4 regions of the Ruegeria sp. TM1040 genome follow, and region 1 is predicted to be linked to each of the others. Evidence: riboswitches for the same ligand, from Rfam matches in the RefSeq annotation. Region 1 holds a riboswitch; each other region holds the start of a gene.
The links. A riboswitch is a leader RNA that binds a small molecule or an ion and turns the genes downstream of it on or off. The one in region 1 is predicted to bind cobalamin.
Positions count from the first base shown of each region.

Region 1 (4,207 bases):
AGGTTCATCTGACCAAGACCAATTGCGTGGCCTTCTTCGTTGCCCTTGCGGATGGAAGGTACGGAGTCGATGCTCGACATTTCCGACACTGCATTGAGCGCGCGGATCGCGGTGCCCACAGTGCCTGCCAGATCGCCACCGTCCATCGCACGGGCGATGTTCATCGAGCCAAGGTTGCAGGAAATATCCGTGCCCATCTGCTCATAGGACAGGTCGTCATTGAATTTGGACGGCTCGTTGACCTGCAGGATCTCCGAGCAGAGGTTCGACATCGCGATGCGGCCCGCAATCGGGTTTGCGGCATTCACCGTGTCCTCGAACATGATGTAAGGGTAGCCGGACTCGAACTGGATCTCGGCAATGGTCTGGAAGAACGCGCGCGCGTTGATCTTCTTTTTGCGGATCTGCGGGTTGTCCACCATCTCGTGATATTTCTCGGTGACCGAGATTTCCGAGAAGGCCTGACCGTAGACCTTTTCCACGTCATGCGGCGAGAACAGATACATGTCCTCGTTTTTCTTGGCGAGCTGGAAGGTGATGTCGGGGATCACCACGCCAAGCGAGAGCGTCTTGATGCGGATTTTCTCATCTGCGTTTTCGCGCTTGGTATCCAAGAAACGCAGAATATCCGGGTGATGCGCGTTCAGATAGACCGCGCCCGCGCCCTGGCGTGCGCCCAGCTGGTTGGCGTAGGAAAAGCTGTCCTCAAGAAGCTTCATCACCGGGATGACGCCCGAAGACTGGTTCTCGATGCCCTTGATCGGGGCGCCGTGTTCACGAATGTTGGTCAGCATCAAGGCCACGCCACCGCCGCGTTTGGAGAGCTGCAGCGCCGAGTTGATGCCGCGTCCGATCGACTCCATGTTGTCTTCGAGACGCAAGAGGAAGCAGGACACAAACTCGCCACGGGCTTTTTTGCCGGCATTGAGGAAGGTTGGCGTAGCAGGCTGGAAACGACCGTCGATGATCTCCGACATCAGCTTCATCGCGAGCTTTTCATCGCCGCGTGCCAGCGTCAGCGCGTTCATCACCACACGATCTTCATAGCGCTCGAGATAGCGCTGCCCGTCACGGGTCTTGAGCGTGTAGGAGGTGTAGTATTTGAACGCCCCGAGGAAGGACGGGAAGCGGAACTTCTTGGCGTAGGCCGCATCCCAGATCTTGCGGTGGAAGTTGCGGGAATACTGATCCAGCACCTCCGGCTCGTAATAGCCTTTCTCGACGAGGTAGCCGAGCTTTTCATCCAGCGAGTGAAAGAACACGGTGTTCTGGTTCACGTGTTGCAGGAAATACTGCCGGGCCGCCATACGGTCGGCGTCGAACTGGATGTTGCCCTCGTCGTCATAGAGGTTCAACATCGCGTTCAGCGCGTGATAGTCGAGATCGGCGGTTACGCTTGCGTCAAGCATGTCTGCTGCTCCTGTGCCGCCCAGAACCGGGCGAGGCCCGCGCGCATGCGGGCGATGTCTGTTTCGGTTCCCGCCAACTCAAAGCGGTAAAGGACGGGGACATTGCATTTCTTGGCGATCACATCCCCCGCGAGGGCAAAGGTGTCACCAAAGTTGCGGTTGCCTCCGGCAATCACACCCCTGAGGAGGGCGCGATTGCGGCTGTTATTCAGAAATTTGATGACCGGTTTTGGCACTGCGCCCCGGCCTTCACCATCGGCAAAGGTTGGCGTCACCAACACATAGGGCGCATCTACTTCGGGGGAAGGCTCCGTCTGCGGCAGCCGCAGAGCCTCGAGCCCCAGTCGCTCCATCAAACGGGCCGTATTGCCCGAACGGGAGGAGTAATAGACAAGCCCGACCACTTACCCGGTCACCTTTTACCTTTACGCCAACTGGCCGATCAAGTCAGGGCGAAAACCAGCCCAGTGCTCTTCGCCAGCGACCACCACGGGTGCCTGACGATAGCCCAGACCCTGCACCATTTCCAGAGCAGCGGCATCTTCTGTCAGATCAACGAGGTCAAAAGAGATCCCTTTCGCCTCAAGAGCGCGGGTGGTGGCGGTGCACTGCACGCAGGCAGGTTTTGAATAGACAGTGATGCTCATCTGCAAGATCCCCTCAGGTGTTGTCCTTCTGGGCGGAGAGGCCACGGCAGCCGACACCGGTTCCGGTGTCAGATGACGCGTCCGGGCCCACCGCCGCGGTCGTCGTGTGTCGTGCTCTGGCAGGTCTCCTGGCTTCGCGGCTCAAACGCCCCCTCCCGCCTTCCCAACGCAGCGATGCGTCAGTGGCACGGGCAGGGCTTGCCGCTTACAGTTGCGGGGGCAGCACCGGATTTTCACCAGTTTCCCTCTTCGCTTGCGAGTCGCCTCGAAAGAACCAAAGCAACACGATATTGATGCAGATGCGCGAAATGGTCAATATATGGTGTAGGGCGCGGTGGTTTTTGTTTTCCACAGGGCAGGGTGTTCGCCCGCGGTTTCTTTGTGGCTGCAATGTAAGGGGATCGGCAAATTCGCACACCCTTACCCCCATCTTTATCCACAGTCTTGGATCAGACGGGCCGTGTGAAATTGTCGCGCAGCTGTGTCCTGCAAGACATACTGCATAGAAAGACGCCTCCGGCGCACGCCGCCCCGGTCCTCACGCCCCGCGATTGCGAGAATGCTGATGGGCTCTGGCGAGTGGGGTGAGCCAGTGCTCGCGCCGGTCTGTCCATAGCTCATAGGTCGGCGTGAACTGGTTTGGCTGATCCATTGCTCCGAGATGGAGCTCCACCTCACCTTCGCTGCATGAATAGACCGATGATCCGCATCTCGGGCAAAAATGGCGGCCCTGATATTGTTGCGTCTGGCCGAATACTTCGACCGCCTCAGCCGGGTAAACCGCCGCGGCCCAGAACACCGCACCATGGTGCTTGCGACAATCCATGCAGTGACACAGGCCGACACCGATGGGGGACCCGGAGGCTCTGACGCGGATATCGCCGCACAGGCAGCTTGCAGTGACCTCGGACATGGTGGACCTCCTCAGCGCATGAGGGCTCAGCTTGCCTGGTGGTCTGCTCCGGTCAAGGCAAACCTGGCACGGGTGCGATTGGCAAAGGCCACCAGTGTCAGCATCACTGGAACCTCGACCAGTACGCCAACCACGGTTGCGAGCGCCGCCCCGGAGTGAAGCCCAAAGAGGCTGATCGCGACAGCCACCGCCAGTTCAAAGAAATTCGACGTCCCGATCAGCGCGCAGGGTGCTGCGATCCGATGTGGCACCCGCAGCGCATAGGCGGCGCCATAGGCGAGAAAGAAGATCCCGTAGCTCTGGATCAGGATGGGCACGGCGATCATCGCAATCACGCTCGGGCGGTCCAGAATGACCTGACCTTGCAGGCCAAACAGGATCACCACCGTTGTGATCAGCCCCAGCATCGAGAGCGGTTTGATCCGTGCGAGAAAGGCCGTGATACGCGCCTCTTCCGCCAAACGGTTGCGGGTCCAGAGACCGGCCATCAGCGGCAGAGCAACAAACAGCACCGCCGACAGGATCAGCGTGCTCCATGGCACCTCAATGTCCGTGACACCCAAGAGAAAGGCCACGATAGGGGCAAAGGCCACCACCATGATGAGATCGTTCACCGAGACTTGCAGCAGGGTGTAGCTTTCGTCGCCCCGGGTGAGTTGCGACCACACAAAAACCATCGCGGTGCAGGGCGCGGCCCCCAAAAGGATCAGCCCCGCGATATACTGCTGTGCGTCTTGTGGCTCCAGAAAGGGCGCAAAGACCACCTCGAAGAACAGCACGCCAAGTGCGGCCATGGTAAAGGGTTTGATCAGCCAGTTGACCACCAGCGTGATCGCAAGGCCCTTGGGCTGGCGCGCCACATCTCGTAGGCTTCGTGGGTTCACGCCAATCATCATCGGGTAAACCATGGCCCAGATCAGTGCCGCGACCACTAAATTGACACGGGCCACCTCCAGCGCGGCGATGGCCTCCATCACGCCGGGGGCCAGACTGCCAAGCGCAATGCCGGCCGTCATCGCCAATGCCACCCAGAGGCTCAGGTATTTCTCGAAGATGCTCATGCCGTGGCTCTTTCAGATGTAGGGGCAGAGAGGCGCCCTGCAGCCAATGCGCTAAGTGCGATCATCAGGGCTGCGGTGCCAAGGCAGGCCGCGACCCCGCCCAGTTGATAGGTGAGACCAGAAAGCAACGTGCCCAGGAGCCGCCCACCCGCATTGGCCATGTAGTAAAAGCCCACA
Region 1 covers NC_008044.1:546,005-550,211, forward strand. Annotated here, with positions in the region: gene nrdE (class 1b ribonucleoside-diphosphate reductase subunit alpha) at 1-1,409, opposite strand, end outside; gene nrdI (class Ib ribonucleoside-diphosphate reductase assembly flavoprotein NrdI) at 1,391-1,813, opposite strand; gene nrdH (glutaredoxin-like protein NrdH) at 1,835-2,056, opposite strand; cobalamin riboswitch at 2,157-2,350, opposite strand; gene TM1040_RS19985 (GFA family protein) at 2,595-2,969, opposite strand; gene arsB (ACR3 family arsenite efflux transporter) at 2,996-4,030, opposite strand; gene arsJ (organoarsenical effux MFS transporter ArsJ) at 4,027-4,207, opposite strand, start outside.

Region 2 (4,207 bases), 360 kb from region 1:
ACAAACATCTGATCCTGACGCGGCACTTTCGAAGGGCGACAGGTGGCCAGGATGGTGTGGCGGAGGTCAAGATTGGCCTGCTGTCGGTGCTGCCCCCTCAAACCATGCTCTGGGACGCGGACCATCTGGCCGGACGCTTGCATGTGGATGACATGCTGCGCAGCGCAAAGGCTGCGATTTCAGACCTGCGGGCGTCCGGTGCGGATGTGGTGATTGCCCTCGCCCACACAGGAGAAGGCGATGACACTGCGCGGGACGGAATGGAAAACGCGCTTCGCCCCCTGTCGCGTCTGCCCGGTCTCGACGCAGCCATCGGAGGGCATACGCATTTGTTGCTCCCACCGCCCGACGGCTCGGGACGTGACTGGGAGATTCCGGTCGTCATGCCCGGGTCCGGCGGGTCTCATCTCGGGGTGATAGATCTCGGCCTGCGTCAGACGCCACAGGGCTGGCGCGTTGAAGGCGGCAGCGCGGCGCTACGCGCCGTAGCGCATCAAACCCGCGACGGTCTGCGCCCGGTTGTTTCTGAGGCACCAGATCTCGTTCTGGCGCTACGGGATGTCCACGAACAGACGCGTGCCGAGATGGCGGCAAAAGTCGGCACATTGTCCGAGGCACATCATTCCTATTTCACCTATTTTGCTGAAGATCGCGCCCTCGCACTCATTGCGACGGCACAGGCTGCCGCAGTGCAGCCGATGCTGCTGAAATCAGAGTATGCGGACCTGCCACTTTTGTCTGCCGTGGCGCCGGCCAAATTTGGCGGGCGCGCCGGGCCGCTCAATTACACGGACGTCCCACCGGGAGAGATCTCGCGCCGTCATGTCGCAGATATTTATAGTTACCCCAACGAGTTGCGCTGCATCATCGTCAACGGCCATCAAGTGCGAGACTGGCTCGAGATGTCCGCAGGGCTCTTTAATCAGCTGGAGCCTGATGCAGACGCGCGCCTGCTGGCAGATCCTGCGCGCCCGGGGCACAACTTTGATGTCATTTTCGGCCTGCAGTATGAAATCGACCCTCGAGAGCACGCGCGATTTGATGCCGAAGGACGCAGGCTCCATGAAGGGCCGGGGCGGATCAGGAACCTGCAGTGGAATGGCCGCCCCATGCACGGGGACCAGCAGTTTGCAGTTGCCTTCAACAGCTACCGCAGCAGCGGCGGTGGCAATTTTCGAATGCTTATGGATGCGCCCGGTCTGCCCCTGCCGCCGCAGATGATCCGGGATGTGGTCGGCGCCTATGTGGCCTCTGCACATGACCTTTCCGCCGTCTTTCCGGCGCCCTGGCGCTTCAGCCCGGACTTGGGCGTGGATGCGATTGCCCTCACGGGCCCGGGTGCCAGGCGCCACCTCCATGAATTGCCCGAGAATGTGGCCCGCTCCGCAACAGAGCTCGACACTGGGTTTCTGGCGCTGAAGCTGCGCCTCTGAGCGCGCGACACACGAGGATTCAAACCGGCAGCGGGTTGTCATCTTTCCGCGGCTTCCCTATATCGGGATTCGAGAGGTTGGCGCGGGCAAGCGCCTCGCCAACCTGGTCAGGTCCGGAAGGAAGCAGCCACAACGAGCCCCGCTTGGGTCGATGTCCAGCCTCTCACTTGTCACACGACCCCGCCCCAGGCGGGGTTTTGTGTTTGATGAGCCTGCTCCCTACCTGCACATCCTCGCATTGTCTTGCGCATCCCATGTGTCTTGTGCCGCGCCGCTGACCTATTTCGCGCTCGCAGAAAGATCCCAGTTGACGAGGCGACTTACCGCTGCGTAGCATCCAGACAGATGGTTCCTGCCTCTGTTTGGGGTGGGATGAAAAGGGAATACGGTGAGGCTTTGGACCATTGGGTCCCGCCAAGTCCGTGACTGCCCCCGCAACTGTGAGCGGCGAGTTCCCCGGCAAAGCCACTGACCCCAACGTCGTAACCGGCAAAAAAGGGTCGGGAAGGGCCGGTTCGCGATGACCCGCAAGTCAGGAGACCTGCCATCGGCAATGTAAACCTGAAGCCGGGCGGGGTGTCTCGGAGGAGGTCTGATGGCTGATCACTCCGCGCCCGAAGGGCCTGATCCCATCCGATGTCCCGCTCATCCCTACGGCCCCTTGATCCGAGTGCGGAGGGCACGAGAATGACGGACCACACAGAGACGCGTGACGCGGGCACGCATGAGTTTGTATCAACAACATGTTTGCACCTCGGGCGCCCCTGCCCAGCGGCGCAGCGGATGCTGGCGGCGCTGGCAAAAGCGCTCGACAGCGCCCGCGGGCTTACGAAAGACGATTTCGAAATCAGTGGTGAAAGCCGCCTCGATGGCTGTGAGAAAGCCTGCCCGGCGCGATTTGCCGCAAGTCATGCCCGTATTCGGGTGTTTTGCGATGTGCAGGCCACGACCAAAACAGAGACGCTGGACCGATTTGCGGATGCAATGTTGTCGGCAGACGGGGGCAGCGCGCATGGCACCTCCAGCGCAGACATGCCCCGCGCGTTTGGCGAAGCCCGCCCAGCGCGTCCGCCCGTGCAAGCGCCCTCAATTCGCCACCCGCAGGGGGCACAGAGACCACGTCTGATGAGCTAAGCTGCTCGGCCTATGCTGGCGGCGCTTGGCGACGGCGGCCATAGGCCCAGGCCATCTGCGCATCCGTTTCCACCGCACAGGGCCTCAGGGCCCTGAGCCGTGCAAGAGCTGCATCCGGCGGCTCGCCGCTCTCGATCATCAGCCGGAGCACTGCCATGCCGGATCGTCCACAGCCGCCACGGCAATGCACAAGGACACGCCCTCCACCCGACAAGGCCTGCCGCGCGAGCGCGCTGACCTGATGCCAATGATCCTCAAGATCCTTTGTCGGGGTCTGGTAATCCTCAACCGGCATATGAAACCAGCGGCTGCCAAGCCCCTGAATGTCCGTGCCCAGAGTCTCTACGCCAAGGATAACATGCTCGACGCGCGTGGTCATCGAGATCACCATAGACGGGCGCCATTCGTGGATCAGGCGCAGATCGGCGGCATAATCGCCCCCTGCACCGGGCGCCCGGCTCAGGGCGAGGATCCCATCGCCCACCGAAAGCGCATGTAGCGACAAAGTTGGTTCAGCCTGCTGCGGCTGCAATTTCGTAGCACTTACCATTTACTCTCCCCCCCGGGAGCCGCGGACCCATATCCGCGATACCGTCTTGTCACCTTAGCCTGCCAAAGCGTCCTACAGGTAGTCTTTTCTGTCACCTCGCCATTCTGCACGATCATCCCCAACAGCGGTGGACGAAGCTGTCGTCGGAGCTTAGTTTGCACGGAACACTTGGCGCTGGGGTCGAATCCGGCCTGCGCCCCTAAAGACCATTCGAAAGGCCCTCATGAGCGAGCACAGCCCCGAGATCTCTGACGCAGTACAGAGCGGACAATATCAGGTTCTGGCACGCAAGTACCGGCCCGAAACCTTTGCTGATCTCGTCGGGCAAGACGCTATGGTGCGCACGCTCAAGAACGCCTTTGCCGCGGATCGCATTGCGCAGGCCTTCATCATGACGGGCATCCGCGGCACGGGCAAAACCACCACCGCGCGGATCATTGCCAAGGGCATGAACTGTATTGGCGAGGATGGCCAAGGTGGCCCCACTACTGAGCCTTGCGGCAAGTGCGAGCACTGCACCGCAATCATGGAAGGCCGCCACGTCGACGTGATGGAGATGGACGCCGCATCGCGCACCGGCGTGGGCGACATTCGCGAGATCATCGACAGCGTGGCCTATCGTGCGGCCTCGGCGCGCTACAAGATCTATATCATCGACGAGGTTCACATGCTGTCGACCTCGGCCTTCAATGCGTTGCTGAAAACGCTGGAAGAGCCGCCCGCGCATGTGAAGTTCATTTTTGCCACCACCGAGATCCGCAAGGTGCCTGTGACGGTGCTCTCCCGCTGTCAACGCTTTGATCTGCGCAGGATCGAACCGGAGGTGATGATCGACCTCTTGCGCCGGATTGCGACCAGCGAGCAGGCCGAGATTGCCGACGATGCGCTGGCGCTCATTACCCGCGCGGCAGAAGGATCGGCCCGGGATGCGACATCCCTTTTGGACCAGGCAATCAGCCATGGTGCCGGAGAAACCACGGCCGATCAGGTCCGTGCAATGCTTGGCCTTGCCGATCGGGGCCGGGTGCTGGATCTGATGGATATGATCCTGCGCGGCGACGCCGCTGCAGCACTGACAGAATTGTCCGCA
Region 2 covers NC_008044.1:183,048-187,254, reverse strand. Annotated here, with positions in the region: gene TM1040_RS05175 (5'-nucleotidase C-terminal domain-containing protein) at 1-1,433, shown strand, start outside; RNA gene ffs (signal recognition particle sRNA small type) at 1,504-1,602, shown strand; cobalamin riboswitch at 1,763-1,997, shown strand; gene TM1040_RS05170 (hypothetical protein) at 2,121-2,567, shown strand; gene TM1040_RS05165 (protein-tyrosine phosphatase family protein) at 2,578-3,117, opposite strand; gene TM1040_RS05160 (DNA polymerase III subunit gamma/tau) at 3,341-4,207, shown strand, end outside.
Region 2: linked by a shared signal. The riboswitch ahead of TM1040_RS05170 (hypothetical protein) and the one ahead of nrdH (glutaredoxin-like protein NrdH) in region 1 are both predicted to bind cobalamin.

Region 3 (4,207 bases), 1.4 Mb from region 1:
CCGAGCGTCACGAAAAATGGCTGGGGTCAGCGCAGGCGTTCCAGCATGTAGATGTCCATGATCCAGCCATGATCGCGCCGTGCGCGGGCGCGCACTGACAGGATCTGGTCCTGCACGTCGGAGAGACGCCCGGCGATATTGATCTCGTTTTCCATCCCCGCATAGGCGGACCAGTGGATCATGACCTGTTCGGGACGGTCGACGCTCTGGAACGAGCACTCCCCATCCAGCATGATGACCAACGTGTCACAGCCCGCGGGCCAGCCCGCATCGCGGAGCTGGCGTCCGGTGGTGATCTGCACGGGCGCGCCGATCCGGTTGAGGGGCACCCCATGCGCCGCCGTCAGCGCTTGCACCGAGGTGATGCCGGGGATCACCCGCATCTGCATTTCCATGCGCTGACCAAGACGCTCGGCAATGCGCATGGTGCTGTCATAGAGTGAGGGGTCGCCCCAAACCAGAAACCCGGCTTGCCCGCCTTTGGGGAGATGTGCAGCGAGTGTGGCCTGCCAAACCTCTGCGATGGCGTCGTGCCAGTCCTCGACCCGCTGGCGGTAATCCGGAGTGGCCGGATCACGCACGGGAAGGTCGAATTCGACGATCTTGGGCGCCGATGCCGCGCCCGCCAGGACATCGGCGCAGATCGCTTGCCGCAGCCCGGCAAGGTCGTCCTTGCCTGCGCCCTTGTTGGGTATCAGGATCAAATCCTGCGCGCAGATTGCCTCCATCGCCTCGCGGGTCAGGTGCTTGGGGTTGCCGGTGCCGATCCCGATCAGACTGAGCTGGAGCATAGAAGGCTCTCCATCCGTTAAATCCGTCGCCCCGCAATGGGACGCCCGCGCAAAGAGGTCAAGAGTGCCCCATCAGGGGGCACTCACGACAACGCGCGCCTCGACCGGCACGCCGTCGACGGCGATGGTGCCATGGCTGTTGGAACTCAGAGAGACTTTCACCTCGGTCTCGCCTTCGGGCAAGGCCGCAAGATGCAGCCAGGACCCATAGAGGCGCGTGATTTTCTCGCCGTTCACATAGACATGTGCATGGCCCTCGCCGGGTTGATCGGCCCCCGAGGCATGCTCCGGGGCGAAGCGAAAGTTCTTGGTCTCCACTTGCAGGTTCCAACCGGACATCGCGTCGGGCGTGACGTGGATCTCGACCGAGGGCGCCTCTGGACCAGAGGGGGAATTCACCAGTGCGGAATGGTCGTGCGTGGCCACGCCGGATCCGCCACCGTGGTGCGCAGGATCAGAGTGATCATGCCCATCCAGGGTGACGCCGTTTCCTGCGGCGGTCAGAAATCCGATACCGCCCCCAAACACAAGGCCAATGGCAAACAGAGCGAGCGAACGGGACATGGAAGGTCATTCTCCGGAAAGTAAACGTATTTGAGGCTGCAGCGCAGTCTCGCAGGCTGTCCCCGCTGCATGCAATGACGCAGCGGGGACAGCCTGGAGAGCCGCCTAAGTGTTGGCATCCGCATGTGCGGCTTCGGTCTGCCAGAAATAGGCACAGAACACGCCGAGCAATGCCCATGCCGCCATGCCGATCCCCAAGGCGCGCGCCGCAAAAAGGGCGCCGATCTCGGTTGGCACCGGACCTGCAAAGGTCTCGGGCTCCGGCGCGCCGATCACATGCGGCGCCATCAACAAGAGCGCGGCCACCACATAGGCCACCAGATTACCGCCAAAAGCGATCAGCCACATGGCAACACCTGCGCTCGCCACTGTGGCGGCCCACCAGATCTGACGGGCGCCCACATCGGCGGCGGCAACGCCGGGCACTTCTGGTGCGAGCGAAAAACCGGGCGCAAAGTGAAGCGCCACAAAGCCTGCCAATCCCCACAGCAAGCCCTGTCCGGTGCGGATTTCATGGCCTTGCCGCTCCGCAACCGACATCAAGGCCACCAGGATCAGCGCGTAGCCAGTGTAAATCAGCATGGTGAAGAGGATGCTGAGCAAATTGCGCATCGGCTCGTCAAAGATGCCCGGCAATTCGGGATGGGCGGATACGGTCTCGCCGCCGAAATGCACAAGCGCGCCCGATTCATAGAGTTCGGCATGCAAAAGCACCGGCTGCACGAAGAAAAGCTGCAGAAGGGCGGCAATCAGCCCCGCTGCAGCACCAGCGAACAACGCGCTGGTCAAAATGCGTGCGAACATCTGCTTAGTGGCAGGGGAAGCCGGTCGCGTGGCGCACATCATGCGCAGCATCATGCAGGGTGGAGGCCTGCACATGGCCGGTCACGGTGATGATCCCCAGACCCAGTACCACGGCGAAAAGAACCGGGATGATCTGGCTGGCAGAAGCGGTCGTGTTGAGCGTCTTGGTCGTCATAATTCGTCCTCCGTGTCGTCACACCCGACGACACATTCACTGTCCTCGTTTCATACGGCCGGTCTCCTGACTCGCGGGTCGCGGCGATCATTCTCCTTCCCGGCCCAGCGGCCAGTGGATGCTGAATGTCGCTCACCGCTCACAGTCGCGGGGGCGGTTGAGGCTTTGGCGCCGCGATTGGGTCCGCCGTTCCTCATTCCCGTTTCAGTCCCGGCGCTTTGCGCTCTGGGACACCGTATGCCGTCGACAATGCGGCGCGCGCGCGCGATCGGTCAAGCATGAAACCGCCCTTGGAGCGCGCATTCGCGGCATTTTATCACGCAGGTGGTCTCTGACTGGCAGCCTCACTCCTCGGGAGAGGCGGCGGAGCCAGTTTGTGACGCGGCGGTAGTTTCGGGCAGGGGGGCAGGGATGCGCGCGATGGCTTTGAACCTCAGCTCGCCAATTGGGCGCGCATCCGTGAAGGTGCCATCGGCGCTTGCCTCGTAGAGCCGCAGAAACCTGAGTATATCGGGTAGGTCCGCTGCTGTGATCTCCCCAAAGAGATAGGCTGTCTTGCCGCTTTGGCGCACCGAGAGGGTCTGCGGGCGTGCACAACCCGACATGCAGTCAACCGATTGCAGCAGGGCCCTTGGATGAGCCTCCCGCAGCGCCGCTGCCAATTGGGGCAGCAGCGCGGGATCGGCATCTTGGCAGGTCCGGCACAGCGAGATCACCGGTGCGGTCATTGCGACACGAGCGCGTCATCGTCGGCCAAGGGGCCATAAAGGATCAACACTGGCGCGGGGGAGATGATGGCCTCCAGGAGGTCCGGCAGGGCAGCCACTGTCACCCGGTGCAGCTCTTGGGCGGGGGTCGAGACCCCAAGCGCCACCAGCGCCGGTGTGGTCTCTGGCAGGCCTGCCTCAAGAAGCAGCTCAAGCAAAGTCGCAAAGGTGCGTTTGCCCATGTAGACCACGGTTGTGGCCTCGGGGTCTGCAAGAGCGGTGAGGTTCATATGCTCGGGCAGGCCGCCGGTCACGTCATGGCCCGTGATAAACTGCAGGCGCCGTGCCGTCAGCCGCCGCGTGAGCGGAATACCCGCCGCCGCAGCGGCTGCCGAGGCGGCGGTGACACCGGGAATGATCTCGTATTTGATGCCAGCGGCGCGCAGCGCCACCATTTCTTCTTCGAGGCGCCCAAACACACCTGAATCGCCCGATTTCAGACGCACCACATGGGCGCCGGACTGGGCGTATTCCACCAAGAGCTGGCTGACGTGGTCTTGCTTGGGCGAGGGGCGCCCGGCGCGTTTTCCGACGCCAACCATATCCGCATCCGCGCGCGCATGGGAAAGGATCGGCCCGGACGACAGATCATCAAACAGCACCGCGTCAGCCGCCTCCAGCCGCTTGACCGCCTTGAGGGTCAAAAGCTCGGGATCGCCCGGCCCGGAGGACACAAAACTGACAAACCCGCTCATGGCTGCTCTCCGGTGATGAGGTGAAAGAACGTACCGGTGACATGGCCTTTGACGGAGCCGGTCTCGGGCACCGGGTTGCCGTCGGCGTCCATCACCCGGGCCAGTGGGGCGTCTGGCTCGTCGAGGATGGTCGAATAATGGAACTCATGTCCGCGCAGAAACGCGCCGCTGTCAAAGCCCGGCATCGGCGCTTCTAGCGCTGCGCGGCGATACCCGAGGTGGAACTTGCGCTTTTCATAGGATGTCACAAGCCCAAGGAGCCCCGCCATCTGGTGCCGCGTGCCGTCCTTGTCGATCAAGGCCTCGCCAAGGGCCATGTAGCCGCCGCACTCGCCATGCACCGGTTTGGTTTTTGCGTGTTCTGCCATGCCTTTGCGCCAGATGTCGGCTGCGGCGAGGGTGGAGCCGTGC
Region 3 covers NC_008044.1:2,331,677-2,335,883, reverse strand. Annotated here, with positions in the region: gene cobF (precorrin-6A synthase (deacetylating)) at 27-791, opposite strand; gene TM1040_RS15535 (hypothetical protein) at 864-1,355, opposite strand; gene TM1040_RS15530 (CbtA family protein) at 1,461-2,159, opposite strand; gene TM1040_RS20085 (CbtB domain-containing protein) at 2,164-2,334, opposite strand; cobalamin riboswitch at 2,373-2,587, opposite strand; gene TM1040_RS15525 (DUF1636 family protein) at 2,679-3,062, opposite strand; gene cobA (uroporphyrinogen-III C-methyltransferase) at 3,059-3,796, opposite strand; gene TM1040_RS15515 (cobyrinate a,c-diamide synthase) at 3,793-4,207, opposite strand, start outside.
Region 3: linked by a shared signal. The riboswitch ahead of TM1040_RS20085 (CbtB domain-containing protein) and the one ahead of nrdH (glutaredoxin-like protein NrdH) in region 1 are both predicted to bind cobalamin.

Region 4 (4,207 bases), 650 kb from region 1:
GATCCGCGACGCATTTACGGCAGCTTTGCAAGTTGATTGTTCACCGTCTCCACGCCATCGGCAAAGCGCATCCCCAACAGCGTTTCCGAGAAGGGGACGGTTACAAAACGCCCCTCTTTGACCGCGCGCAACGCGCTCAATACTGGGTCCGCTTCCATGTGCGCGCGTTTTTCTGCGGCGGTCGACCAATCCGCCTCGATCAACAGGATCACATCCGGGTCTGCGGCAACCACATGCTCCCAAGAGAGATCGACCCAAGTGCCGGGCACATCGCTGCTGATGCTCTGAAGCCCCGTGAGCGACGCCAGCAGCGCAGGCCCGCCACAACACCCGATGGAGAAAGGCGTCTCTGCGCCGCTATCATAGATGAAGGCAGTCTGCCCCGCCCCGGACGGCGCTGCTTTGACAGAGTCCAACCGCTGTTGAAGGGTATCGATCAATGCGTTCGCACGGTCTTCTACGTTGAATATTTTTCCAACAGTTTCAATATCTTCAAAGATCGGGGCAACGGTCAAGGGCACGTCCTGAAGGTGTTTGTCCTTGCAGGAGGCATCCACAAGATAGGTGCCAATCCCGAGGTCGTGCCATTTCTCGGCGGCACCGAGATTGTCCTCAGAAAACGCCGATCCAAAGCCGGCAAACAAAAAGTCCGGTTCCTGCGCCAATACCACCTCTGCGGCTGGGTATTTTTCAGCCAGAACCGGCACGCTCTCGTAGGCGTCGTTCCATTGCGCGGGAATCGCGTCGTCAATGTACGCGGTTCCAACCATCGCTTCCTGCAGGCCCAGCGCCAGCATGACTTCGGTTGCCTGCTGGTTGAGCGTGATCGCGCGGCTCGGCGTTTTATCGAACACTTGAGAGACGCCGCAGCTTTGGATGGTGACGGCATCAGCATGCGCTGCAGATGCCATGAGGCCGAGCAATGGCAAAAGGTTACGCAGTTTCATGGGAGACTCCCGTTTGATGGAAAATGAGATGTTCAAGCCTACCGCCCTGCACAAGGACGGTTTTGACAAAACGCTGGATCTCCGAGAGATCCGGAACCCGATACCAATCCCCGCGCGGATAATGCACGATCACCGGCCCCGCATTGCAGGGAAAGACGCAGCCCGTTGTGGTGACCAGACAGCTGTCCCCAAGCCCCGCGCGCCGGATTTCCGACTTGAGATGATCCGCAAGGTTCGGTGCGTCTTTGAGGTGGCAACGCGGACCGGTACAGACCAGGAGATGGTGCTGATGCGGTGGGGGCAGATCCCAGCCTTTGCCGATCTCGCCTCTGGGCCGATCCACGACCCGCTGCAACGAGACCTCTGCGCTGGCAACCGCCCGGATCACGTCGTCGTCATGCTCGGGGCTGCTCGCAAAGAAAACTTCGGGGGGAACGCCATTCTGCTGCGCGCACCATGCCCCCGCCGCACCCGGTAGCCAGTTTTCCAGTGATTGCGAAAACGGAAGGCCCACAGGACGCAGGTCGATTCGGCGCGCACCACGCGCCCTGAGTGTGTCCAGCGCTTGCCATAGCCCGACCCCGTCTGCCTCCAGCCGAATGGCCATCGCAGGTTTGGGCGCAAGCTCTTCGAGCCGTCTCGAAAGCGCCGCAAACCGCTTTGTGCTGACGTAATTGGCTGAAATCAGATAGAGATAAACGTGCATCCCAACCTCCGACCAAGAGGCGTGCAAGTGTGACTCATCAGAGTTTTGACATCTGGCATCGCGTCCTCCGCGGGCCCACCGCCCGCTTGGTTAAAAAGTCGCGATGGCAGGTCTCCTGACTTGCGGGTTATTGCGCGTCCCTCCCTTCCCGATCCATGAGGATCAGTGGGCTGTGACGGGGCGCTCGCCGCTTACAGTTGCGGGGGCAGTTTCGGATTTGGCGCCCTTTGGCTCCTCCGCACCGAATTCCCTTTTCATCCCACCGGCCTTAGGCGTCGGGGAACCATCGCCCCTCTCATGCGGCAGTCTTTTCGCCTGTGTCAAGCGACGACGGCTGCACATAATCGCAGCTGGCCGTCTGCAGCAGGTGCTTGCATCTGCCCGCATCCGCCCGCATGTTCTGCCATATGACCCAAGACACCACCCGTAAAACGCTGCTTTGCTTTGGCTTTGGCTACACGGCCCGCGCGCTGGCAAAGATCCTGCCGCGCGACGCGTGGCGCATCATCGGAACAACCCGGGATCGCTGCGAGGACCAATCCGAGAGTGGGGTGGAATTGATGACATGGCCCGGACAAGATGTGCCGCTTCGGGATGTAACGCATATTCTGCTCTCCATCAGTCCTTCAGAAGACGGCGATCCCGTCCTAAATGCGCTTGGCGCCGAGATTGCTGCGCTGCCGTCGTTGGAGTGGATCGGCTATCTGTCGACAACTGCCGTATATGGTGATCACGATGGCGGCTGGGTTGACGAGATGACTCCCGCAACCCCGTCGAGCCAGCGCGGAAACTGGCGCGTCCGCGCCGAAGAAGAGTGGAGCAGCCTCGCAGGACTGCCCCTGCATATCTTTCGCCTTGCCGGGATCTATGGCCCGGGTCGTGGACCCTTTGCCAAGCTGATGGCGGGCAAGGCGCGCCGTATCGTCAAACCCGGTCAGGTGTTTTCGCGCGCCCATGTGGAGGACATCGCGCAGGTTCTCAAAGCATCGATCCAGGCGCCAAATCCAGGCGCGATCTACAATGTCTGCGACGATGAACCCGCTCCACCGCAGGATGTTCTGGGCTACGCTGCAGAGCTCCTGGGCCTGCCGATCCCATCCGAGGTTCCCTTTGACGAAGCCGGGATGAGCCCGATGGCGCGCAGTTTTTACGGTGAAAACAAACGTGTGCGCAACGCACGGATCAAGGACGAGCTCGGGGTGAAGTTGCGCTACCCGGATTATCGAAGCGGATTGCAGGCGGTCTTTTCAGCGGAGGACATGGAGAAATTTGTCCCGCCTGCGGATCCACCCGGCGTGTAAACAACACCTTCAATCATGGTCGCCCAAGCACAAGCTATGGTCCCCCAAGGCGCTCAGGACCTGGCACTGACCACCATTGCCACCTTGGCACAGGGTGGTGATCCGCTCCAACTCGGCCTCGAGACGGCGTAAGCGCGCGATCCGCGCCCGCACCTTTTCAAGCTGCGACTGCGCGATGCGATCGGCAGCTCTGCAATCCTGGCCCAGCTGCCCGTTGAGCCCCATCAAGTCCCTGATTTCTTCTAATGTAAAACCGAGATCGCGGGCATGTTTGATAAAGCCAAGCCGCTCCAGCCCCGCCTGATCGTAGCGCCTTTGATTGCCGGCATTTCTACTGGCATGGTCGATCAAACCGATCTCTTCGTAATAGCGAATGGTCGGAACCTTGACCCCGGTGGCCTTGGACAATGCACCAATGGACAGCATCAAATCCCCCTTGAACCTCTAGTCACTAGAGCAATTAAGTTCCTCTCGAATCGAATTCAAGACGAAGCGCAAAGGACCTGACTCATGGCAGGATGCTGCAACCACACCGCCCGCTTTGACGGAGTATCAAAGGAATATAAACGCCGCCTGTGGGCTGTGATCGTGATCAACGCGGCGATGTTCTGTGTTGAAATGGCCGCTGGTCAAGCCGCAGGCAGCCAGGCGCTGAAAGCCGATGCGCTTGATTTTCTAGGGGATGCGCTCACCTACGGGATCTCGCTGGCAGTCATCGGAGCCAGCCTGCGTACGCGGGCGCTGGCCGCAATTGGCAAGGGTGTGAGCCTTCTGCTGATGGGCGGCTGGGTCTTTGGTTCTACAATTTGGAACGTCTTTGTTGTGGGCGTGCCCGAGGCGCAGGTCATGGGCGTGATCGGATTTCTTGCGCTCGCTGCGAACCTGTTGTCCGTGGCCCTGCTGGCCGCCTACAAAGACGGCGACGCCAACGTCCGATCCGTCTGGCTCTGTTCACGCAACGACGCGGTCGGCAATGTTGCGGTCATGATCGCCGCGCTTGGGGTTTGGGGCACCTCAACCGGTTGGCCCGACCTGATTGTGGCAGGCATCATGGCCGGATTGTTCCTCAATTCTGCCCTGCAGATCTTGCGCCAAGCACTCGCCGAATGGCGTAGTGAGGAAAATCAGGCCGAGGCCCATGATCCCGGCCCTGCACACTGATTTTCGGGTGGCTGGGTCGCAAATAATGTATCACTTCTCCCTTGCGTGCTTGCCATTCCCCGGCCAAGCGCGCAGGGTCCGCGCATGGCAAA
Region 4 covers NC_008044.1:3,099,117-3,103,323, reverse strand. Annotated here, with positions in the region: gene TM1040_RS19130 (FecCD family ABC transporter permease) at 1-14, opposite strand, end outside; gene TM1040_RS19125 (ABC transporter substrate-binding protein) at 15-947, opposite strand; gene TM1040_RS19120 (hypothetical protein) at 934-1,653, opposite strand; cobalamin riboswitch at 1,741-1,956, opposite strand; gene TM1040_RS19115 (SDR family oxidoreductase) at 2,061-2,954, shown strand; gene TM1040_RS19110 (MerR family transcriptional regulator) at 2,964-3,380, opposite strand; gene TM1040_RS19105 (cation transporter) at 3,465-4,115, shown strand; gene TM1040_RS19100 (DMT family transporter) at 4,200-4,207, shown strand, end outside.
Region 4: linked by a shared signal. The riboswitch ahead of TM1040_RS19120 (hypothetical protein) and the one ahead of nrdH (glutaredoxin-like protein NrdH) in region 1 are both predicted to bind cobalamin.